DNA from 4 places in the Mesobacillus sp. QJM3NY_10 genome. Region 2 is predicted to be linked to each of the others. Evidence: riboswitches for the same ligand, from Rfam matches in the RefSeq annotation. Region 2 holds a riboswitch; each other region holds the start of a gene.
What was found. Region 2 has a riboswitch for S-adenosylmethionine ahead of AC0VX7_RS04325 (trans-sulfuration enzyme family protein). Riboswitches for the same ligand answer to the same signal wherever they lie in the genome.
Positions count from the first base shown of each region.

Region 1: it holds a riboswitch for S-adenosylmethionine, as region 2 does, so the genes downstream of both, mtnW (2,3-diketo-5-methylthiopentyl-1-phosphate enolase) here and AC0VX7_RS04325 (trans-sulfuration enzyme family protein) in region 2, are expected to answer to the same signal.
Region 3: it holds a riboswitch for S-adenosylmethionine, as region 2 does, so the genes downstream of both, AC0VX7_RS20135 (methionine ABC transporter ATP-binding protein) here and AC0VX7_RS04325 (trans-sulfuration enzyme family protein) in region 2, are expected to answer to the same signal.
Region 4: it holds a riboswitch for S-adenosylmethionine, as region 2 does, so the genes downstream of both, metK (methionine adenosyltransferase) here and AC0VX7_RS04325 (trans-sulfuration enzyme family protein) in region 2, are expected to answer to the same signal.

Region 1 covers NZ_CM149675.1:1,550,751-1,556,777, forward strand. Annotated here, with positions in the region: gene AC0VX7_RS07675 (DUF2087 domain-containing protein) at 1-530, shown strand, start outside; gene AC0VX7_RS07680 (carbon-nitrogen family hydrolase) at 587-1,369, opposite strand; gene AC0VX7_RS07685 (aminotransferase class I/II-fold pyridoxal phosphate-dependent enzyme) at 1,497-2,672, shown strand; SAM riboswitch class I at 2,752-2,861, shown strand; gene mtnW (2,3-diketo-5-methylthiopentyl-1-phosphate enolase) at 2,949-4,172, shown strand; gene AC0VX7_RS07695 (2-hydroxy-3-keto-5-methylthiopentenyl-1-phosphate phosphatase) at 4,169-4,831, shown strand; gene AC0VX7_RS07700 (methylthioribulose 1-phosphate dehydratase) at 4,828-5,463, shown strand; gene AC0VX7_RS07705 (1,2-dihydroxy-3-keto-5-methylthiopentene dioxygenase) at 5,525-6,027, shown strand, end outside.
Region 2 covers NZ_CM149675.1:858,711-864,737, reverse strand. Annotated here, with positions in the region: gene safA (SafA/ExsA family spore coat assembly protein) at 1-562, opposite strand, end outside; gene AC0VX7_RS04340 (hypothetical protein) at 722-865, shown strand; gene AC0VX7_RS04335 (hypothetical protein) at 917-2,002, opposite strand; gene AC0VX7_RS04330 (YflT domain-containing protein) at 2,186-2,761, opposite strand; gene AC0VX7_RS04325 (trans-sulfuration enzyme family protein) at 2,908-4,050, opposite strand; SAM riboswitch class I at 4,129-4,233, opposite strand; gene AC0VX7_RS04320 (CBS domain-containing protein) at 4,390-5,637, opposite strand; gene AC0VX7_RS04315 (YitT family protein) at 5,815-6,027, shown strand, end outside.
Region 3 covers NZ_CM149675.1:3,982,921-3,988,947, reverse strand. Annotated here, with positions in the region: gene AC0VX7_RS20150 (methyl-accepting chemotaxis protein) at 1-531, shown strand, start outside; gene AC0VX7_RS20145 (chromate transporter) at 888-1,463, shown strand; gene AC0VX7_RS20140 (chromate transporter) at 1,460-1,990, shown strand; SAM riboswitch class I at 2,330-2,434, shown strand; gene AC0VX7_RS20135 (methionine ABC transporter ATP-binding protein) at 2,705-3,718, shown strand; gene AC0VX7_RS20130 (methionine ABC transporter permease) at 3,708-4,373, shown strand; gene AC0VX7_RS20125 (MetQ/NlpA family ABC transporter substrate-binding protein) at 4,395-5,222, shown strand; gene AC0VX7_RS20120 (DUF445 domain-containing protein) at 5,843-6,027, shown strand, end outside.
Region 4 covers NZ_CM149675.1:3,759,319-3,765,345, reverse strand. Annotated here, with positions in the region: gene pckA (phosphoenolpyruvate carboxykinase (ATP)) at 578-2,167, opposite strand; SAM riboswitch class I at 2,605-2,744, shown strand; gene metK (methionine adenosyltransferase) at 3,032-4,234, shown strand; gene asnB (asparagine synthase (glutamine-hydrolyzing)) at 4,490-6,027, shown strand, end outside.

The DNA of each region.
Region 1 (6,027 bases), 690 kb from region 2:
TAAGAATAGTGGCTTTGCTAGCAAACGGGCCGCTTCATGGCCAGGCAATTGCCGGAAAGCTTGGCCTTACCCCGCCGACAATCACACATCATATCAAAAAATTACGGGATATCAATGTAATCTTCGAGCGCAGGGACAAGAACACAATATATTTTCACTTAAATGAGTCATTAATCAAGCAACAGGCGAAAACACTTGGCAAGTTGATCGAGAAAAAGGAAGGGGAGGTGGAAGCAATGATACAACAGAATATCGAAAGACAAAAGGTTATCGAGAATTTCTTTACAAAAGACGGTAAATTAAAGAACATCCCGGCACAACGGAAGAAGAAGCTGATGGTATTTGAGTATATGGTCCGTGGGTTGAAAGCCGGAAAAAAATATCCAGAAAAGGAACTGAACGAATATATAACAAAGTTCCATGAGGATTATGCGACAATCAGAAGGGAATTCATTATCAATCATTACATGTATCGTGAAAATGCGATTTATGAATTGAACCCCGAAGAGATGTGGGCAAAACCAGAATGATTGCAAGTCAAAACCGCCTGAGACATTGTTTCAGGCGGTTTTCCTGTAAATAGAAATCAATATAATTCTGGCCGGCGGTCGGCGAAGATGGGAATCTTGCCTCTTGCTTCCTTAACCTCATCAAGGTCGATTTCTGCTAGGAGGATTTCCTCACCTTCTCCACCTTCTGCAATCACGTCACCCCATGGGCCAATGACCATGGAATGGCCAGCGAATTTATTGTTAGGGTCTGAACCAGCCCGGTTGCAGGCTATAACAAAGCATTGGTTCTCAATCGCACGGGCGATGAGCAATGCTCGCCAGTGTTCTAAACGCTGGATTGGCCATTCAGCAACAACAAACATCGCTTCGACTCCATGGAGTGCATGGGCACGGACCCATTCCGGGAACCGGATATCATAGCAAATCAGCCCGGCAAATTTGTGGCCATCTAAAGAAAATAATCCTTTTTCCTTTCCGGCAGCCAGATACAGATGCTCATCCATGAGCTTGAACAAGTGGAGCTTGCTGTATATTCCTGCCTGCTCACCATTTTTGTCGAATACAAGCAGTGTATTTTCAATGCCAGCTTCTGTTTTATTGGCAACAGAACCGCCAATAAAATGGGAATTGTATTTCTCAGCTGCACCCTTGAAAAATCCTTTGGCTTCTTGTGCTTCTTCTTCTGCAGTGTCTTTTAAATGATCGAGATCATATCCGGTAGTCCAGAGCTCGGGAAGGACAAGGATATCAGGTTTTTGAGCATTTGCCTGGTCGATCAGTTCGGAGGCTTTTTTGTAATTTTGCTCAGGATTCCCAAAGGCAATGTCCATTTGCAGGCATGCTATTTTATATTTCATCTTAAATCACCGCCATACTTTCTGAAAATTATATCTTTACAAGTTACTATTTACGTTATATCATTTGTGACTAGAATTTCAAATTAAAATTTTTAAATACTAATATATTTCCTAAGCAGGTGAGAAAATGGAATTCGCACAATCAGATGTATTGAAAAGCCTGCCCAAGCAGTTTTTTGCTTCACTCGTGCAAAAAGTGGGCGCATATACTGAAAAAGGGGCAGATGTTATAAATCTTGGACAGGGAAACCCTGACCAACCGACACCACAGCACATCGTTGAAAAGTTAAAGCAAGCTGGAGAAAATCCAGCTAATCATAAGTATCCACCGTTCAGGGGATTGCCCTCGTTGAAGGAAGCCGCAGCAGCATTCTATAAAAGGGAGTATGGAGTCGATCTTGATCCAGAAGAAGAAATTGCCATACTATTCGGTGGCAAGGCTGGCCTGGTTGAAATTCCTCAATGCCTGCTGAATCCTGGGGACACCATTCTCGTTCCTGACCCAGGCTACCCTGACTATTTATCTGGAGTCGAACTTGCAAAGGCTAAGATGGTGACAATGCCACTAAGAGAAGAGAATGACTTTCTGCCTGATTATGCTGAATTAAGTGCAGAGGATTTGGATCAAGCAAAACTGATGTTTCTCAACTACCCCAATAATCCTACTGGCGCAGTGGCACATCAGGAATTTTTTGATCAGACAATCGAGCTGGCACGAAAAAATGAAATTTGTGTTGTCCACGATTTCGCGTATGGAGCGATTGGCTTTGACGGGAAGAGACCACAAAGCTTTTTACAGTCAGAGGGTGCCAAAGACGTAGGGATCGAAATTTATACGCTCTCGAAAACATATAATATGGCTGGATGGCGTGTGGGCTTTGCAGCGGGGAATAAGAGCGTGATTGCGGCGATCAACTTGCTTCAGGACCATATGTATGTCAGTCTGTTTGGTGCTGTCCAGGAAGCTGCAGCAGAAGCTTTGCTAGGGCCCCAGGAATGTGTTGCTGACTTAAATGATTTATACGAATCAAGAAGAAATGTCCTTATTGACGGTCTGAAAAATATTGGCTGGCACGTCACTGCTCCAAAAGGCTCGTTTTTTGCCTGGCTTAAGGTTCCGGAACACTTCACTTCGGTTGAATTTGCGGATTTTTTGCTCGAAAAGGCACATATAGCAGTTGCGCCAGGTGTAGGGTTTGGAGAACATGGAGCGGGCTTTGTGAGGGTTGGCTTGCTGAGCTCCGAGGAGAGATTGCAAGAAGCAGTCAGCAGAATTGAAAGCTTGGAAATTTTCAAAAAATAGTTGACATTGATTTATGAACCTGACATAATCCTAATTAATAAATTTACTTTAACCAATTAAATAACTTGATTAAATTATTTTCTTATCAAGAGCAGGCGGAGGGACGAGCCCGATGAAGCCCGGCAACCGATCCAGCATTTTATGCTGGGCACGGTGCTAATTCTTGCAGCGAAAGCTGAAAGATGAGAAGAGTTTAGTGTATTTTCTAACCTCTTCTTTGTGAAGAGGTTTTTTTAATGTCTTTAAAACAACTCGTTTGGAAAGGGATTGATCTTCATGAGCGAAATTACAGCGACATATATAGTCCATGATGCTAAACATAACCCGGAGAAAAAAGCAGAGGGGATCGCGCTTGGTTTGACAGTGGGATCCTGGACAGATTTGCCTGAATTGGACCAAAAACAATTAAAAAAACATAAGGGAAGAGTTGTTTCTGTAGAAGGTTCGGGCCTGGACAGCAATTCAGAAACAGTGGCAACAATTAAAATCGCTTATCCTGCCATCAATTTCTCACCGGACCTGCCAGCAATTCTCACAACTTTATTTGGAAAACTATCGCTTGATGGCAAGGTAAAGCTGATAGACCTTGAATTCGGAGAAGAATTAAAGAAAGAATTCCCAGGTCCGCGCTTTGGCATTGAAGGAATCAGGGGAAAGCTTGGCGTCTATGACCGGCCATTGCTTATGAGCATCTTCAAAGGTGTCATTGGACGGGATATGGAGTTTCTGTTAAAGCAGCTAAAAGAACAGAGCCTTGGAGGAGTTGATCTGATCAAGGATGATGAAATCCTGTTTGAAAATGAACTTACTCCTTTTGAAAAGAGAATCACTCTTGGGAAACAGGTTCTCGATGAAGTCTATGAATCTACTGGACACAGAACCTTATATGCTGCCAACCTGACAGGAAGAACCACACAGCTTAGGGATAAAGCGAGAAGAGCGGCTGAGCTTGGAGCCGACGCCCTGTTGTTCAATGTGTTCGCCTACGGTTTGGATGTCTTGCAGGAACTTAGGGAAGATGACGAAATCGGTATTCCGATCATGGCTCACCCGGCTGTAAGTGGTGCGTTCACTTCAGCTGATGAATATGGTTTTTCACATTCCTTGCTTCTGGGAAAATTACTCCGTTATGCCGGAGCAGACTTCTCACTGTTCCCGTCACCTTATGGAAGTGTGGCTCTCGAAAAGCAGCAGGCGATCTCAATAGCCGAGGCACTGACTGCTGAGGATCAATTCAAAAGGACATTCCCGGTTCCATCAGCAGGTATCCATCCAGGAATGGTCCCTTTGCTTGTAAAAGATTTCGGAATAGATTCAATCATTAATGCGGGTGGAGGCGTACATGGACATCCTGGTGGAGCACAAGGGGGCGGCAAGGCATTCAGGCAGGCAATTGAAACAGTTCTTCAAGGAAAAACGCTTGAAGAGGGCGCACATGAGCATGAAGAGTTAAAAATTGCTTTAGGTCTTTGGGGTTCAGCCGAGGCGGTAGCGAAATGAGCCAGCCAGTGATTTTTTGTGACTTCGATGGAACAGTAACCGAAAAGGACAATATCATAGCGATCATGAATGAATTTGGCCCTGAAGGATGGGATGAAATAAAGGAAGCGGTGCTTGATCGCACCATTTCCATAAGGGAAGGCGTGGGGAAAATGTTTTCCCTCCTTCCCGTCCACCTTAGAGAAGAAATCATTGAGTTTGCCGTCAAGAATGCAAGGATACGCCCTGGTTTTAAGGAATTTCTGGATTATGCCAGCGAAGAAGGAATCTCTGTTTACATCGTAAGCGGCGGAATTGACTTTTTCTTAGAACCCATCATTCAACAATTTGGCCCAATTGCAGGAATTTACTGTAACAGTTCTGATTTTTCAGGAAAAACAATCAAAATTAAATGGCCGAACAGCTGCGATCAACAATGTTCAAATGATTGCGGCTGCTGCAAACCATCAATCATGAGAAAGCTGGAACGGAGCGAAGATTATAAAATCGTCATTGGTGACTCCGTTACCGATCTTGAAGCCGCAAAACAAGCGGACTTGGTGCTGGCGAGAGATTACTTGAAGGATAAATGTGAAGAATGGGAGATTCGGCATCTATCATTTGAAACGTTTTATGACTGTATTGAAGCTCTTAAAACTGAAACAGGGGTGAAGGGATGAGCATTTTAGAATCGAAGTGGGAAGAACTGGCGGATGTAAAGGCTGAACTGGCTGAGCGTGATTGGTTTATGGGAACGAGCGGTAACCTTGCGATTAAAGTGAACAGCGACCCGGTGCAATTCCTTGTGACGGCGAGCGGAAAGGATAAGCGGAAAAGAACGGATGAGGACTTTTTACTTGTTGACCAATTCGGCCGTCCGGTAGAGGAAACCCATTTGAAGCCTTCGGCTGAAACTCTGCTTCATGTAGAGGTATACAAAAAGACAAACGCAGGTTGCAGCCTCCATGTCCATACAATTGATAACAATGTCATCTCAGAGGTTTATGGTGACAGGGGAGAGGTGCAGTTCCAGGAACAGGAATTAATTAAAGCTTTCAATATTTGGGAGGAGGATGCCGTCCTCAAAATTCCCATTATTCCAAATTATGCGCATATCCCAACCCTTGCAAAAGCCTTCTCAGAGCATGTAAAAGGAGACACTGGGGCAGTATTGATCCGTAATCATGGCATCACAGCCTGGGGCAGGAATGCATTTGAAGCTAAAAAGATTCTCGAAGCTACTGAGTTTTTATTCCGTTACCAGTTAAGATTGCTTGAGCACAAACCATTTCAATTGTTCAAGGTAGTGTAAATCAGGATTTTTAGAGCGAATTCTCATAAAACAGTGACATTATAAAAAGGGAGCGATTCACATGGCATTTATCGTAAAGCAAAACACACAGGAAAAAATCGTTGATGAGCAGCAGGTAGAAGCATTTCTGAACGCACAGGAAGTTATCTATGAAAAATGGGATATCAATAAGCTGCCAGCAAAACTTCAGGAAAAATTCCTCTTAACTGATGAAGAAAAACAGCAGATACTTGAAGCCTTCAAAGCTGAGATTGAAGACATTTCTGTACGCAGAGGCTACAAAGCTCAGGACGTCATTTCACTGTCTGACAATAGACCGAATCTTGACCAGCTGCTTGCAAATTTCAAGCAGGAACACCATCACACGGATGATGAAGTAAGATTTATCGTCAGCGGCCACGGAGTATTTGTCATACAAGGCAAAGACGGAGGATTTTTTGAAGTGTTCCTGAATCCAGGAGACCTGATCTCCGTGCCTGAAAATACTCGTCATTACTTTACTCTTCAGGATGACCGCCAGGTAGTTGCGGTAAGAATTTTCGTGACAACTGAAGGCTGGGTTCC
Region 2 (6,027 bases):
CGATAAACATTTGCGTCCAATAGTGACCATAATTGCCGCCGGTTACGTGCCCGACACCAATGTGTGTGTATGTTGGGCTAAGGATGTTCTTGCGGTGGCCTGGACTGTTCATCCAGGATTGGACTACTTCATTTGGAGTTCTTTGGCCGGCTGCGATATTTTCGGCTGCACTTCGGTAGTTGATTCCGAAGTTCTTCATCATCGTGAAAGGACTGCCGTATGTAGGACTGGTATGTGAGAAGTAATTCTTGTCTCTCATATCTGCAGACTTATATCTCGCTACCCTAGAAAGCTGCCAGTCAGCAGCAAGTGGCTTCAGTCCATTTTTAGCGCGCTCCTGATTTGTCAGCTGGATTACCTGGCTCTCAATACTCTTTGTCGCTCTTAAAGTTGGGATATTGACTCTCTGGCCAGGATAGATCAAGTTAGGGTTTTTGAACTGAGGGTTGGCGGCGATAATTTCTGAAAGGCCAACCTGATACCTAACAGAAATTTTCCATAAGGAGTCCCCCGGAGAAACCGTATGGACCTGTTGGGCAAACGAAACTGTCGGGATTGCCATTAGGATTAATAATAGAGCTAAAATTATTTTCTTGAACACAATACACTCCTCCTCAACTGATAGGATGAGATTAATTCAAGAAATTATACTTTATTGTTTTTTGCGTGAAAACATTACGAATACGGTGCATATAGTTTTATCAAGGGAGGAATGCGAATTATGGGCTATCTTTGGGTGATGACCATCGGTTTTGTCATTTGTCTCGGTTTAGTTGGCGGCATTTTGTTGTATTTTATCTCAACGGCTTTTAACCTTAAGGATGCAAGCCGGATTGATTTATTGGATTCAAGGAAAGAAGAATAGAAGAAGCTGGCTGCAGATTAAATAAAGCAGCCAGCTTTTTACATTCACTTCTTAATCATCGATCACTTCATTGGCACATGGCGGGGTGACAAAGGAATATTCAATCGTAACACCGATAATTGTTCCAGAACGATCTACCATTGGAGTCAAGCCCGTAACGACAACTTCAGTATTTTCACAATCTGGTTCAACACAAGGTGGCTCTACAGAAGTATCGCCTATACAGGTGAAGCAGTTTTGAATCGCCGTTCCCTCATCCTGGCAACACGCAAAAACTGGTTCCTCTACACAGGCACCTGAACCCAGCAATGGAAGCATCGGGACATTGAAGATGACCTGAAAGTCAAATTCCTGCCTCCAGCGCTGTACAGGAACACAACATTGCAAGTTGGTATTGCAGACATTAATCGTCTCCAGCACCTCGCATGTTCCATCCTCTACACATTCGCTGACGTCACCAATACAATAGGCGACTCTCACATCTTCCTCCGTGCCTCCAAGTGTGAAGCAATCTGGGAACATGACATCGCAGGTAAAATTATTATCTTCTTCGCAAATGCACGGATTATCGCAAATACATGCCGGTGCACAGATTTCTCCGCAGCGGGACATGGTTCCAAACTTCAATTGAAAACACGCTACTTCTGCTGGGAGATTTTCAGGGATTATGAACGAAAATCTCTGTGTTGTCCCTGGTTCCAGTTCTGGCTCGCCCTGCGGATTCAAATTATCAAATTTCAGCCCTACTACAGTCGTGCATGGGTCAGTGATTGGACAAGGGAAATTTGGGTTTGAAGAAGGGAACAAACAGTCTCCAGGTGTCGTTGGAACAGGAATATTCATTTCATCAGCCGGAAAGATATCCCCTACAAAACATTCAAAATCACTGAAACATCCTTCAAGTTCCAACACCCAGTTGCTCAGTGCATTCTGAGCATTGATATTGGTAATTTGGTAATCCCATCGATACCCGTCTGTAACAGGAACCACTCCCAAGAACGTTACCACATACAATGGATTTGCCATCGAATCCAGCACAGTATATGAAGAAGGAGCTGTACAATCCACTGGCTGTGGGTCTGGCGGGCAGTGACTGCCGCCGAATCCTTGCTTTTGTTTCTTGCCTTTAAAATTCATGCCTCTCATCCTTTATAGTAGAATAAGGACAAAATCTCCTCATTACTAAGCTATGCAAGATGTTTTCCACTGTATAGGTGAATGCCTTTTGCGGCTGTATATTCATGTCGTTGATAGGATCCTCGTTAAAAATGCCAAAAGGCTGCCAGATTTTACTGGCAGCCTTTTTATATGACATGGTTATTAAAAGTCGCGTGTGTTATCAAAACGAGTGTTGGCAGGGTTGTCCGAAGTAAGCGGTGCATCAACTGGATTGCGAGTCCTTGTGCCATCTAAGGCATCAACAGTTGTGGCATCATTATTCAGGCCAACTCTGTTTTCGTCGCGCTCGACAACAACTAGAATCTTGCCCTCTTTTACATAGCCTTCGTAGCGTTCAGCTTCATCTTCCGGAATACCCATTCCGATCAGTGCTCCAGCTAAACCGCCAGCACCTGCGCCTACTGCCGCGCCGGTAAGTGTCGCAGCGATTGGGCCTGCAGCGACGATTGGTCCTATTCCAGGAATCGCTAGTGCTCCGATGCCTGCCAATAATCCAGTAAGGCCGCCTAATACGCCGCCTGTTGCCGCACCTGCAGCAAGACCTTCCTCAGTCTTTGTACCGGTAGCTTCGTTAACATCGTGAACCTCATCTTCGTTCTTACTGATAACCGAAATATCATCGGTTGCGTATCCCTGTCTTTTCAGGTCCTCAACAGCCTGGATTGCGTCTTGCTCATTATCATATACTCCAACAAGATGTTTTTCATGTTCAAACATAATAAAAGCCTCCTTTAGACGAGTTGTCCTTTTAAAAATACCCGCATATAGGATGTCTAAACATTATGTCGAACGATTACTGGCCATTGTTATAAACGGAGACAGTCTTTTTCAAAACGGAGGAGAGCTCAGTTATAGCATCCAAATTATTCCCCTGCCGCTTCCAGTGCAGCTTCAAATTGCTCGATAATGTCATCGGCATTTTCGATTCCAACTGAAACCCTTACTAAACGATAAGTAATGCCAAGCTCCGCCTGCGCCTCTGGCGGCAGTGCTCGATGGGAGGTTTTCAGCGGATGTGAAACTGTCGTTTCGACTCCCGCAAGTGTTGGCACGATTTTTATCCATCCAAGTGACTTGAAAAACTGGTCCGTATCCACGTGTTCTGCCAGTTCAATCGTCACGATCGCACCAAAGCCTTTTTCACCTTCAGCAAAAGGGTAATATACCTTTGCGACATTCTGATGTTCACTCAGACTGTCGGCCAGTAACCTTGCATTCTCCGATTGAGCCTTCATTCTTAACGCCAAAGTCTTCAACCCTCTGCAAGTCAGCCACGCTTCAAATGGACTAAGGTTCGCACCCAGATTCACGATTCTAGCCCGCGCTTCTGCAATCAGTTCCTTTTTTCCAACGACCACACCTGATGTGACATCACTGTGGCCGCCGATGTATTTCGTCGCACTGTGGACGACCAGGTCGGCTCCGAGTAAAAACGGGCGGACATGAAGCGGAGTAGCGAATGTATTGTCAACCAAAACGGTGAGATCTCTTTTTTTGGCCAACTCAATGACTTCATCTAACTTTTCAACACGAAGGAGCGGATTCGTAATGGACTCCGTGTAAAGAAGCTTCGTATTGTGTTTGATTGCCTGTTCGACTTTATCCAGGTCAGAAAACGATACAAATGTCGTCTCCACTCCAAAGCGTTCAAGCTCAGCTTTCAGCATATGGAAACTCCCGCCATATACATCGTCAGCTGCAACGATATGATCGCCATTCTTCACTACTGCCAGGACCCCCGCTAAAATGGCAGCCAAACCAGAGGAAGCCGCTACCCCATCTTCTGCGTGCTCAAGTGCCGCTACGGATTGACCGAGTTCATCAGTATTCGGGTTCCCAACCCTTGAATACAAATAGCTTCCTTCTCCCTGATAGAAGCCCTCAAGCTCGTCAAGATCATTAAATGTAAAAGCAGAAGTCTGATAAATCGGTGTCGCCTTGCTTTTAATTCCCCTTTGCTTAGTATGTATTGAATGAAGTACTTCTGTTTCAAAATTCTTAGCCATTTTGTCACCTGCTTTTAGGATTCGTAATACATTAAAAAACCTCTCCGCATCAGGAGAGGTTTCTATCTACATTGCCCTCTCTTATCTTCAGTCTGCAATCTTCAGGACTTAGCACCTTTTCATTCTGAACATGAAGGTTGCCGGGCTTCAAAGGGCCTGTCCCTCCGCCGCTCTGGATAAGAGTTATTTCGGTTTTGAAAATAGTTTTTTAATAGCTGCAGTATATCAATTTTGCCATGATATCGTCAATGAACTATTCGTTAATAAACTGTTCAAGTTCCTGTATGTCAATCTTCAGGTTCTTGGCTTCTCTTCAATAACAGTTCACACACCGGGAACTCAATCTTCCGGATCACTGTCAAGTAAGTCCCATGGCGTAATTACTCCAATTGGCTTTCCGTGGCGGTCTCCCGTCTCCGTGATGATGACTGCCTGCAGTTTCTTGCCTCTTGTATGGTAGCGTTCAAACAATTCTTCAATATGATACAGAGACGCATCCTCATCAACAAAGGTCACAAAGTAATTTTTCCCTTTCGTTAACAACTCTTTTACACGGACATCCTCAAAATGGACCACACTGTCGGAAAAATGCTTCGCCATCCACTGAATAATTTCTGTTGAAGTCAACAAGGCAACATACTTATCTTCCTTGTCATAGACTGGAAATCTTGTAAAATCAAACTTATTGATGACCTTTAGAACATCTTTAAGATAGGCATCCTCGTAATAGTAGAACACCGGACTTGTTGCGATTGACAATGCCGTCTGCGGCTTCTCAAACTCCTTGCATATCTCCTCAATCCGTTCGACCACCTCAATATGCGGCTCAGCAATATAATAATCCGCATTCACCCGCTCATGGACAATCGCATTCCGAAGCTTCGCAAACTGATGCAGCTCACTTTTATATTTACGCACCAATGAATGGTTTTTATAGCCGGAATACAGCAGTTCGACAAACGCATCGCTGTCCGTCCCCTTCACCATTTCCTTCAGCGCTTTGTGAATCCTGTTAAAAGCTGTCTCAAACTTTCCGGATTGCTCCTTATGCTTTACCTCGTGGTCTTCTGAAGTTTTAGCGCCTGAATCAGGATTTTGATTGGTTGAATTCTTACCGCCTTCATTCTTGCGATTTTTCCCGTTACCGTTTTTGGGTTGATTGGAAGATGGTTTGTCATTCCCGTTACCGTTTTTGGATTGGTTGGGAGATGATTTGTCATTACCGTTACCATTTTTCGATTGGTTGGAAGATGATTTGTCATTACCGCCATACTTGGATTGATTGTAAGATGAGTTACCATTGTCGGTCTGTTGGGAAGATGACTTGGTTTTATCGCTATTGGAATGAGAATTACCTTTTTCTTTTTTTGATGGATTGGATGGCTTTCCATTACCGCTTCCCTTATTGCCATCATGCTTTGGGTTATTTTCATCAACCCGCTTCAATCTGTTTTCCTCAATCTCCTGCGGCTTAGGATTGGTTCTCATATATGACTTTCTTTTATTGGTACCAGTCTGATGATTCTTCTTGTTTTTTGAACCAGACTGATTATTGGATTTATGTTTAACTTGAGTATTATTAGCCAAATTAGCCCCTCCGTCATTTCAATTAACTTCCCCTTCTCATTACCCCAATTATCGCTTTTACTAATCATGTATATAATGTAAAAATACCAGATGAACATTAAGTTTGATACAATAAGTATGGTACATACATTACTAATTCACAGAAGTTATTTTTAATAGAAAAGGGTTGGATATTCAGTGGCAGCAACGAAGAAAAAAAGAGTGATCAAAGAGGTCACACAGCTTGTGACGATAACAATCGGGGCCATTATCGCGGCATTCGGGCTTGATATGTTCCTTGTTCCTAACGCAATCCTTGACGGTGGAGTCATCGGACTTTCGATTATCGCAGCCGAACTGACTAACATCTCGATGAGTATTTACCTGATTTTGTTCAACCTACCTTTCCTT
Region 3 (6,027 bases), 1.7 Mb from region 2:
GCTGCTCAAACGAATTTGCTCGCTTTAAATGCTGCCATCGAAGCAGCAAGGGCAGGCGAGGCTGGAAAAGGTTTCGCGGTTGTCGCCGCAGAGGTCAGAAAGCTGGCGGAAGAATCAAATAATGCCACTACGCAAATCTTTGATATGGTTAACTTGCTGAAAAAGGGTCTTGATGAGATAGGAGAAGCAGTGAACAAAGGTGGTGCCATCGCGGACTGGCAGATGGAGTCAATGAATGTAACAATGAGTGCATTTGGGAATATCGAGTTGAAAGTTACCGGCATTTCGGAAAAAGTTTCTCAACTTGTTAAAGGGATGGAGGCTTCAAAAGAACTGGGAGCCAAGGTCCTCCATAATGTCGAATCCATCAGTGCAGTCGTCGAGGAGACAGCAGCAGGCAGCGAGGAAATCTCAGCTTCCACCACTGAACAATTATCGGCATTCGGCAACCTGTCGAAAAAGGTTACTGACTTGAGAAAGCTGACGAATGAGTTGAATGATTCTGTTTCGATTTTTAAGTTTAATAGATAATTTGTGAGTATCATGGCTTTAGGGCTGTGGTACTTTTTTTATACGAAGAGCTATTCGGATGGCTGCTGAATTGCGACTTGGTCGAAATAATCGTGAATGTGGTCGAATTAATTGAAAAAGTGGTCGAATTAATTCAAAAAGTGGTCGAAAAAATTTCAAATTCGCCAATATATTGCCTCGCGAAGGGAACAGGAACATTTACATAGAGAGAATTACGATAATAGATGCCACCGTCGGTAAATTAACTTGAATTTGACATGCAGGATCGAATATATGAGTCTATAATAAAATAAAAGCAATAAGATTTATAGAAAGAGACTGCTTTAGGCACTATTAACAGAAGAGAAGGTGAAGTTTTGAAACAAAGAGATTTATTCTTAGCGTTTTTTCGCGTCGGAATCCTCGGCTATGGCGGCGGCCCGTCTTCGATTCCGCTTGTACATAAGGAAGTGGTAGAAAAATATAAATGGATGGATTCTGATGAGTTCGGGGATGTCCTTGCCTTAGGAAATGCGCTGCCAGGACCAATTGCCACAAAAATGGCGGGCTACATTGGCTATCGTGTAGGAGGATACCTGGGTATGATCAATGCTCTTGCAGCGACGATGATCCCGGCGATCGTCCTGATGATCGTGCTGCTGACCGGCCTGAACTCATACAAAGATGAGCCATGGGTGAAAGGAATGGCGGAGGCTGTTGTTCCAGTAGTTGCAGTCATGCTCGCTGTCCTGACATGGGATTTCATCAAGAAGTCAGGTAAATCAAAGCTTGGATGGGCCTGGACAGCTGTAGCGCTTATTGGCAGTCTGATCCTGCTTCAATTCTTGAATCTGCATCCCGCTATCTTAATTTTTGTTTTGCTGCTGAGTGCCTTGCTGAAAAAAGACTCTGCTCCTGCTGAAAATAAACAAAGAGGAGGGGAGCAGCCATGATTTACTTCCATATATTTTTGGCCTTTTTCATTCCGGGGATTTTAGGATATGGCGGTGGACCTGCCTCCATTCCGTTAATCGAAAATGAAGTTGTTGACCGTTATGAATGGATGTCAGTCAACGAATTCAGTGAAGTGCTGGCGATGGGGAACGCCCTGCCAGGACCGATTGCAACCAAGATGGCCGGCTATATTGGATATGCAGAAGGCGGAATTCTAGGTGCAATAGTTGGAGTATTTGCCACGGTGGCACCATCCTTAATTCTAATGATCAGCTTGCTCGGATTACTGATGAAATACAAAGATTCCCCGCGTGTCAAAAGGCTCACTATCGTCGTCCGCCCAGTCATTGCCGTCCTTTTAGGAGTCATGACCTATGATTTCTTTTTCTCTTCCTATGAGGGGGTCGGTATGATGCAGACGATTCTGATTGGCGGAATCAGCTTCATCCTGATGGAAAAATTAAAAGTCCACCCTGCCTATGTCATCGCAGGATCCCTTGTTTACGGCGCCCTTGTTTTATCATAAACAAGGGTTTTTCTTTTTTAAAATAAGGATGTTTTCGTAAAGCTTGTTGTTAAAATCTTAAAGCCGATTTTAACGTATTGTATACCCATTTTGCAGGTCGGTATTAAGTTTGCATGCTCTTTTCTCATGAGAAGCGACAACTTTATGAAGGTATATGGTGATTAAAGCCAATTTTGTGCTCGATAGCAACAAAGTTTGAGAAAAGAGCCTTAAATAAAAAAACATTTCCTTACTCCCTCAATCATGTAAGCGGTATCACTATAGAATCTCCGAAAAAACTTTATTGACAAATAAATCAGATAGTCTTAATATTTCAATTATCGAATTAATTTAATAAGAAACTTATCAAGAGAGACTGAGGGATTAGGCCCTGTGACGTCCGGCAACCTCCTTTTTGGGAAAGGTGCCACTTCCTACAGAATGATCCATTCTGGAAGATAAGTCGTATAGATGTTTACGATGCCTCTTTCTATGAATGAAAGGGGCTTTTTTATTTTTAGCTTTGTTAAACTGGGCTGTTGATTTTCGTTCCAGGCGCTTCGCTATCCGCGGACAGTCGGGGAGCCTCCTCGGCGCTTAAGCGCCTGCGGGGTCTCCCCATGACTTGCTCATCCCGCAGGAGTCTTCGCGCCTTCCACTACAATCAACAGGGTGTAAAATATCAACATTGAGCTAAAACAGAGCCTTATTTTTAAAAAAACGGGGGTGCGAAGGATGATTGAAGTGAAAGACCTGGTCAAGATATACGAAACGAAAAAAGGGTCAGTTACTGGTGTTGACCATGTTTCATTATCCGTGAAGAAGGGAGAAATCTACGGGATAGTCGGATACAGCGGGGCGGGGAAAAGTTCTTTGATACGATGCCTGAACCTCCTTGAAAAACCGACATCCGGAGAGATACATATTGACGGTGTAGAGCTTACTTCTTTGAGCAAGGGTGAACTTAGAAAAGCGCGCTTGAAAATCGGAATGATCTTTCAGCATTTCCATCTTGTAAGCGCAAAGACAGTGAGTGAGAACATTGCATTTGCCTTGAAAGCGGCCGGAATTCCGAAAGCAACAATTCAAGAGAGAGTAACTGAGCTTCTGGATATGGTAGGCCTTTCTGATAAAAAGGATGTCTATCCGGCACAATTGTCGGGCGGACAGAAGCAGCGTGTCGGCATCGCCAGGGCACTTGCGAATAATCCATCAGTGCTCTTGTGTGATGAAGCTACTTCCGCTCTGGATCCGAGCACGACAAAATCTATACTAACCCTACTTAAAAAGATTAATAGTGAATTGGGGATCACGATTGTCCTTATCACCCATGAGATGGAAGTCGTTAAGACGATTTGCGACAGGATGGCTGTTATGCAGGATGGAAAAATCATCGAAGAAGGGAATGTATACGAAGTCTTCGCGAATCCGAAACAACTGCTCACAAAGGACTTCGTCAACTCAATCCTTCAATTCGAACTGCCGGAAAGATTGCTTGAGGAGCGTCAAGGAAAGCTGATCAAGATTTATTTTCAGGGGGAGATTGCCGAGCAGGGAGTCATATCTGATGTATTCCAGACCTTTAAGGTTCGTGGCAATATCCTCCACGGGAAGATCGAATATATTCAGGATATTCCATTGGGGATTTTCATCATGGAGGTCTCAGGAGACGAGGTGGAGATCGACCGGGCGATAGCCTACATTGCGGCAAGGACGAAAAACCTGGAGGTGATTGATGATGCTGCTTGATAACCTGATTGCAATGCTGCCGGAGTTGAACAAAGCATTTTTTGAAACAATCTATATGGTCGGCATCTCCATCCTTGTCGCCATTATCGTAGGCCTGCCTACTGGGGTGCTGCTTTTTGTCACCGATAAAGGACTTTTCCTTGAAAATCAAACTTTTAAAAATATTGCAGGCTTCATCGTCAATATGATTCGCTCGGTGCCATTTATTATCTTGTTGATCGCCCTGCTGCCACTGGCGAATCTAATCGCAGGTACAACCATCGGGCCGACAGCCGCATCTGTTTCATTATCGGTCGCGGCGATTCCGTTCTTTGCTAGAATCGTAGAGCAAAGCTTTCGGGAAATCGATAAGGGAGTCATTGAAGCTGCCGTTGCGACAGGCGCGACTCCGTGGATGATCATTAAAGATGTACTTATACCAGAGGCTAAGCCTGGCATCGTCCAGGGTGTTACCATCACGATCATCAGCCTTGTTGCCTATTCGGCAATGGCCGGCATTGTCGGCGGAGGGGGAGTTGGCGACCTGGCTATCCGTTTCGGTTATTACAGATACGACAATACGATCATGATTACGACAGTCATTATCCTGATCTGCCTCGTCCAGCTAATCCAATTTGGCGGGGACAGAATTGCAAGAGTAGTAGACAAAAGATAAATAATAGGGGGTTCTTTTAATATGAAAAAATTATTATTCTCATTAGTGTTGTTATTATCAATCGGTCTGCTGGCTGCATGCGGCAGCGACTCAGCATCCAGCGGAGATGCGAAGGCAGATGCAAAACAAGTGACATTCGGCGCGACATCCGGTCCATACAGCGATATGGTCTCAAAAGCCATCAAGCCACTTCTGGAGAAAAAAGGCTATGAAGTGAAAGTAGTTGAGTTCAGCGATTACATCCAGCCGAACCTGGCTTTGTCCAAAGGTGATCTTGACGCTAACCTGTTCCAGCACAAAGTCTATATGGAAAACTTCGCGAAAGAACATAAACTCGAACTTTCAGAAGTAATCGTTGTTCCAACTGCGCCAATGGGAATTTACTCTAATAAATTCGATTCACTGGATGAAGTCGCAGACGGATCTGCCATTGCGATTCCAAATGACCCAACAAATGCAGCGCGTGCCTTCCTGATCCTTGAAGATGCTGGACTAATCAAGCTTGATCCTAATGCTGACCCACTGACTGTTTCTGAAAAGGATGTTAATGATAACGTCAAAAACCTTCAGTTCAAGCCAATCGAAGCAGCACAGCTTCCACGAGCAGTCGATAGCGTCGACCTTTCCGCTGTACCAGGAAACTTTGCTCTAGCAGCAAAAATGGACCTGCTTGATGCGCTTCAGCTGGAAAAAATGCCAGACCAATACCGCAACCGCGTCGTCATCAATACAAAAGACCAGGATGCTCAATTCGCAACGGACATCAAAGAAGTCGTAGAATCTGCAGAGTTTGAAAAAATCATCGATGAAGAGTTCAAAGGCTTCGGAAAGCCAGAGTGGATGGAGTAGAATAGTTATCATAATGAAGTCCCGGCAGCCAAAGCACCCGGGACTTTTCCTTTTTTATAGCTTTCTCCCCTATAAATTGGTTAAAATATTGAAGAGACTCTTTTAGGGAAGGCTCTTTTGTTGTTTTATAGCAGGACCTGTACTAACTAGGCGGAAAGGTAACAACTATAAGCCCGAATAAGGCCGCCGAGCCAGAAAAGGTCACATAGAAAAATTCTATAAGCCCAAACGAGGCTACCGAGCCAGAAAAGGTCCTATAGAAAAATTCTATAAGCCCAATTGAGACCACCAAGCTAAAAAAGGTCCTATAGAAAAATTCTATAAGCCCAAACGAGGCTACCGAGCCAGAAAAGGTCCTATAGAAAAATTCTATAAGCCCAAATGAGGCCGCCGAGCTAAAAAAGGTCCTATAGAACAAATCTATAAGCCCAAATGAGGCCGCCGAGCTAAAAAAGGTTCTATAGAACAAGTCTATAAGCCCAAATGAGGCCACCAACTCAAAAAAAGTCACATAGAAAAATTCTCTACAGACCGGACGAGCACTTAAAAAGACACTTCGAGCCTTTCACAAGTAATAGAATGTTATTTGGAATCAATCTAACAGTAACAGAGGGAGATATATGGAAAAACGAGATAAGAGATCTAGACATTTGGCGGCTATTTCGCTGGCGATTATGGGTGCGGGATTCCTCGCTATGATGCCGTTCCAGGAATCGTTGATCGGCAAATTGCTGATGGGCGGGTTTGAAGCCGGGCTAGTTGGCGGTCTTGCGGACTGGTTTGCTGTAACAGCACTATTCAGGCA
Region 4 (6,027 bases), 1.9 Mb from region 2:
CCGAACTCCGGTCAACTTCAGCCAAAATCACGACCTCAAAGTGTATTTTTGTCCGAACCTGGTGCACCTTCAGACAAAATCTCAGGCCGGAAGCGAAAATATGTCCGAACCCAGTGCAACTTCGGACAAAATCCCAGGGCCGAAGCGGAAATTTGTCCGAACCCCGGTCAACTTCGGACAAAATCACTGGTCTAAAGCGGAAATATGTCCGAACACTGGTCAACTTCGGACAAAATCACAGGCCGGAAGCTGAAACTTGTCCGAACCCGGTGCAACTTCGGACAAAATCTCAGGCCGGAAGCGGAAATATGTCCGAACCCGGTGCAACTTCAGACAAAATCCCAGGGCGAAAGCGAAAATATGTCCGAACCCGGTGCAACTTCAGACAAAATCTCAGGCCGGAAGCGGAAACTTGTCCGAACCCAGTGCAACTTCAGACAAAATCCCAGGGCGGAAGCGGAAATTTTATCCTAATCCACGGCCTGTTCAAAAGAAGTAAGCAGTAAGTGGATGATTGATCCCAACCAATCCAAACAAAAGGCCATCTCCTCACCGGAGATGGCCTTCATCAATTTCCTTATTTAGCTGTCGGACCGCCTTTTTCTTCGATCACGGATGGTACGTTTGAGAACTTCTTAAAGTTTTCGCGGAACTTGCCTGCAAGTTCATTCGCTTTTGCGTAGTAGGCTTCTTTGTCGCTCCATGTCTTGACTGGCTGAAGGACGTCGTCAGGTACACCTGGTACGTGTGATGGGATATCCAAGCCGAAAATTTTGTCTTTGACAGTCTCGACGTTGTTCAGTTCGCCTTCAAGTGCTGCCTGGACCATTGCGCGAGTGTATGCAAGCTTCATGCGGCTTCCGGTGCCATACTCTCCGCCTGTCCATCCTGTGTTCACAAGGAATACCTTCGCGTTGTGTTCGTCGATTTTTTCACCGAGCATTTCCGCGTATCTTGTTGCTGCCAGCGGAAGGAAAGGTGAGCCGAAGCAAGTCGAGAACGTTGCTTGCGGTGAAGTGATGCCGCGCTCCGTACCTGCCAGCTTTGAAGTATATCCGCTCAAGAAATGGTACATTGCCTGTTCCTTTGTAAGCTTGGCGATTGGAGGCAGAACTCCGAAGGCATCGGCCGTAAGGAATACGATCGCGTTTGGATGTCCGGCAATGCTAGGGTCCACGATGTTTTCGATTGCCTGGATTGGATAAGCTGCACGTGTATTTTCAGTCAGGCTTCCGTCATCATAGTCCGCAATACGGGTTTCTTCATCGACAACGACATTTTCAAGTACAGAACCGAAACGGATTGCATCATAAATTTGCGGTTCTTTTTCCTTGGATAAGTTAATGCACTTAGCGTAGCATCCGCCCTCGATGTTGAAAACACCGTTAGCTGACCAGCCGTGCTCATCATCACCAATCAGGCGGCGATTGTTATCAGCTGATAAAGTTGTCTTTCCTGTTCCGGAAAGACCGAAGAACAATGCAACATCGCCCTCGCGTCCCACATTTGCGGAGCAGTGCATGGACAGGATGTCGTTTTCAGGCAGCAAATAGTTCATCACGGAGAATATCGATTTCTTCATTTCACCCGCATATTCTGTTCCGCCGATCAACACGACGCGCTGTTCAAAAGAAACAATGATGAATGTCTCGGAATTCGTTCCATCAACTTCAGGGTCCGCTTTGAAAGTTGGGGCAGAGATGACCGTAAATTCAGATTCATGACCAACAAGCTCTTCCTCAGTTGGTCGGATGAACAATTGGTGGGCGAAAAGGTTGTGCCACGCGTATTCATTGATTACCTGGATCGGAAGCTGGTATTTCTTATCAGCACCTGCAAATCCTTTGAATACAAAAACTTCCTCTTTTTCTTTAAGGAAATTCAATACCTTATTATATAGTTTTGTGAAAGATTCCTCGGAAATCGGCTGGTTGACGGAGCCCCAGTCAATTTTGTCCTTCACGGATTCTTCCTCGACAATGAATTTATCTTTAGGTGAACGGCCAGTATACTTACCAGTGGTTGCTCTTACAGCACCAGTGGAAGTCAGGAGCCCTTCGTTTCGGTTAAGGATTTTTTCAACAAGCTGGGGAACTGATAACTGTACCTTTACATTGCTTCCTTTTAATAATGCTGAAAGTTCATTTGATATTCCTACAACATTCATCGGAGAATACCTTCCTTTTTTATAGATTCAAAATTAAATATTAACCTCGAGAAATGTCCAGCGCCAGCGCCTAGCCCCTCGAGTCGCTTCGGTCCGCCCAATGAAGTCAAAGAACGACTTCACCGGTCGGCCCTCCAGCGCTTGTCGGGACTGAACAAGGCGCTTTTGCATTTCTTGAAAGTTTAATATTTTGTAAGTGTTTACATCTCGGTATTAGTATAACACATTGGTTTAATTAATCTATACTAATGACTCGAAAAATTACCTTGTACCTAACTTGCGTTATATAATTCTTTCTTTATATAGTCAAGCAAAAAGAAGCGATGTGAGGCCATTTCATTATACAAAAAAACTTTCAACAACAATCGACAATTTTACCGAGAAAATCATTGACATGCAATTGTAGTTTCGTTATGATTTGGTCTTGAACGGATACTCTCTTATCCCGAGCTGGTGGAGGGACAGGCCCAATGAAACCCAGCAACCTGCAGACGTGAAAAAACAGCTTTTGGAATGCTGCTATTTCCGGGCAAAGGTGCTAACCTGACGCAAGGGAACTGCCCTTGAACGATAAGAGCGAAAGGCGCGGATTTAAGCATAAACCTTTCCTCGAAATTGGAGAGGTTTTTTATATTGCTTTTCTCTGTCCAATTGCATGAAAATGCAACCGGACTGCCTTCTTTGGTGTCATTGCTCCCGTGGGTGAAAATTAGGAAAAAAAGAAATTCACCATGAATCAAAAACAAATTTTTCTAATAAAAACTCAGCGTTTATTTCATACTACATAGGGAATGAGTACCGTATCAACCGAGGTCTGTATTGGGACAGCCTCGATCAATTTTTATAAATGAGGGAGGAACTCAGATGTCAAACAAACGCCGTTTGTTCACTTCTGAATCAGTAACAGAAGGCCATCCGGATAAAATTTGCGATCAGATTTCTGACGCGATTTTGGATGCGATCCTTGCAAAAGATGCTAACGCACGTGTTGCTGCTGAAACATCAGTTACGACAGGCCTTGTACTAGTTGCAGGCGAAATCACTACATCTACATACGTAGATATTCCGAAAATCGTTCGTGAAACAATCAAGGAAATTGGCTACACTCGCGCTAAGTACGGTTTCGACTCTGAAACTTGTGCAGTTTTGACTTCAATCGACGAGCAGTCTGCTGACATCGCAATGGGTGTTGACCAGGCTCTTGAAGCGCGTGAAGGCCAAATGTCAGATGAGGAAATCGAAGCAATCGGAGCGGGAGACCAGGGCTTGATGTTCGGTTTTGCCTGCAACGAAACGAAGGAGCTTATGCCTCTCCCGATTTCATTGGCACACAAGATTTCACGCCGCCTGACTGAAGTGCGCAAGGAAGAGATCCTTCCATACCTTCGTCCTGACGGAAAAACTCAAGTAACAGTTGAATACGATGAGAACGACAAGCCTGTCCGTATCGATACAATCGTTATTTCAACTCAGCACCACCCGGAAGTTTCGCTCGAGCAAATCCAGCGCAATCTTAAAGAACATGTCATCAATCCTGTTGTACCAGCAGAATTGATCGACGAGAACACAAAATACTTCATCAACCCAACTGGCCGTTTCGTCATCGGCGGACCACAGGGTGATGCAGGTCTTACTGGCCGCAAGATCATCGTTGATACTTACGGCGGATATGCTCGCCACGGCGGCGGTGCATTCTCTGGTAAGGATCCTACAAAAGTTGACCGCTCAGCTGCATACGCTGCACGTTACGTTGCGAAGAACATCGTAGCTGCTGGCCTTGCTGAAAAAGTTGAAGTTCAGCTTGCTTACGCAATCGGCGTTGCTCGTCCGGTATCGATTTCCATCGATACATTTGGCACAGGCAAAGTGAGCGAAGATGTCTTGATCGACGTTGTTGAAAACAACTTCGACCTTCGCCCGGCTGGTATCATCAACATGCTTGACCTGCGCAAGCCAATCTACAAGCAGACAGCTGCTTATGGACACTTCGGCCGTTCAGACGTTGACCTTCCATGGGAGCGTACAGACAAGGCTGAGGTACTTCGCACTCAAGCTCAAGGAAAATAAAATCACAAAGGGAGTTGCATAGAAATATGTAACTCCCTTTATTATTTGCCGTCTAATCCAGGGAAGACGCAAAAATCCCTAAGGTTTGCGAATGGTCCAAAAGGTGTAAAATAGAGTATTACCTTAAATTTCCCACAGATTATACTGCAAAAACTTTGCGTTTAATGATAGTATTAGATGGTATGTTTTTAGGAAGTAAAATCATTGGAAAATAACAATAAATTTTTATCTGAAATGGAGAAGGTGAAGTACATAATGTGTGGCTTTATCGGTTGTGTACATGAAAATGCACAGGAATTCAGCAGCGATGACAAGCAGCTGTTTAAAAATATGAATGACATCATTACCCACCGTGGTCCCGATGATGATGGGTATTTCTATGATGAGCATATCCAGTTCGGCTTCCGCCGTCTGAGCATCATCGACCTTGAGGCTGGCCATCAGCCATTGACGTATGAAAATGAGCGCTACTGGATCATTTTCAACGGAGAAATCTACAACTATCTTGAGCTTCGTGAAGAGTTGATTGAAGAAGGGCTGACCTTCGAAACTCATTCGGACACTGAAGTCATCATTGCCCTATACAGCCACTATAAAGAGCAGGCTGTTGACAAGCTTCGCGGGATGTTCGGGTTTGTCATCTGGGATAAACAGGAGCAGATTCTTTACGGAGCGCGTGACCATTTCGGCATCAAGCCATTTTTCTACTTTGAAGATGAGAACCGTACATTCTTCGGGTCTGAAAAGAAGAGCATTTTGCTTGCGCTTGAGAATGATGTCCTCGATTACAAGGCATTACAGCACTATTTGACTTATCAATTTGTGCCAGAACCTAATACAATGTCCGAAGGCATTTACAAGCTTGAGCCAGGGCATTATTTTACAAAGAAAATCGGTTCGCCGATGGAAATCAAGCGTTACTGGAAAGCGAGCTTCTCGCCGATCCATAAATCTGAGGATGAATTCACGAAGGAGATCAGGGATGTCCTGTTCGAATCGGTGAAAATCCACATGCGCAGTGATGTACCAGTTGGTTCTTTCCTTTCTGGCGGAATTGATTCTTCGATCATCGCATCGATTGCGAAGCAGTATCATCCTTCAATCAAGACATTCTCTGTTGGGTTTGAACAAAATGGCTTCAGCGAGATTGATGTCGCGAAGGAAACGGCTGATAAACTCGGAGTTGAAAACATCAGCTATGTGATCAGTCCGCAGGAATATATGGATGAACTTCCGAAAATCATGTGGCATATGGATGACCCGCTTGCTGACCCGGCTGCTATACCTTTGTATTTCGTTGCCCGTGAAGCAAGGAAGCATGTAACGGTTGTGCTTTCCGGTGAAGGTGCGGATGAATTGTTCGGAGGCTATAACATTTACCGTGAGCCGCAGGACCTTGAAATGTTCAACAAGATTCCCCAGGTAGGGAAGTCGATGCTGAAGGGCATTTCGAAAATGATGCCAGAGGGCATGAAGGGCAAGAGCTTCATCGAACGCGGCGTGACGCCAATGGAAGAGCGTTACATTGGAAACGCGAAGATGTTCACTGAAAAAGAGAAGAGCGAGCTGCTCCACGTTTATAATGGACAGTACGATTACAGGGATATCACAAAGCCTCTTTATCGTGAGAGCAGAGGCTATGATCCGGTTGATACAATGCAATATATTGATATCCACACTTGGATGCGCGGGGACATTTTATTGAAGGCTGATAAAATGACGATGGCTCATTCTTTGGAGCTTCGCGTACCATTCCTTGATAAGATTGTTTTCGAAACAGCTTCAAAGATTCC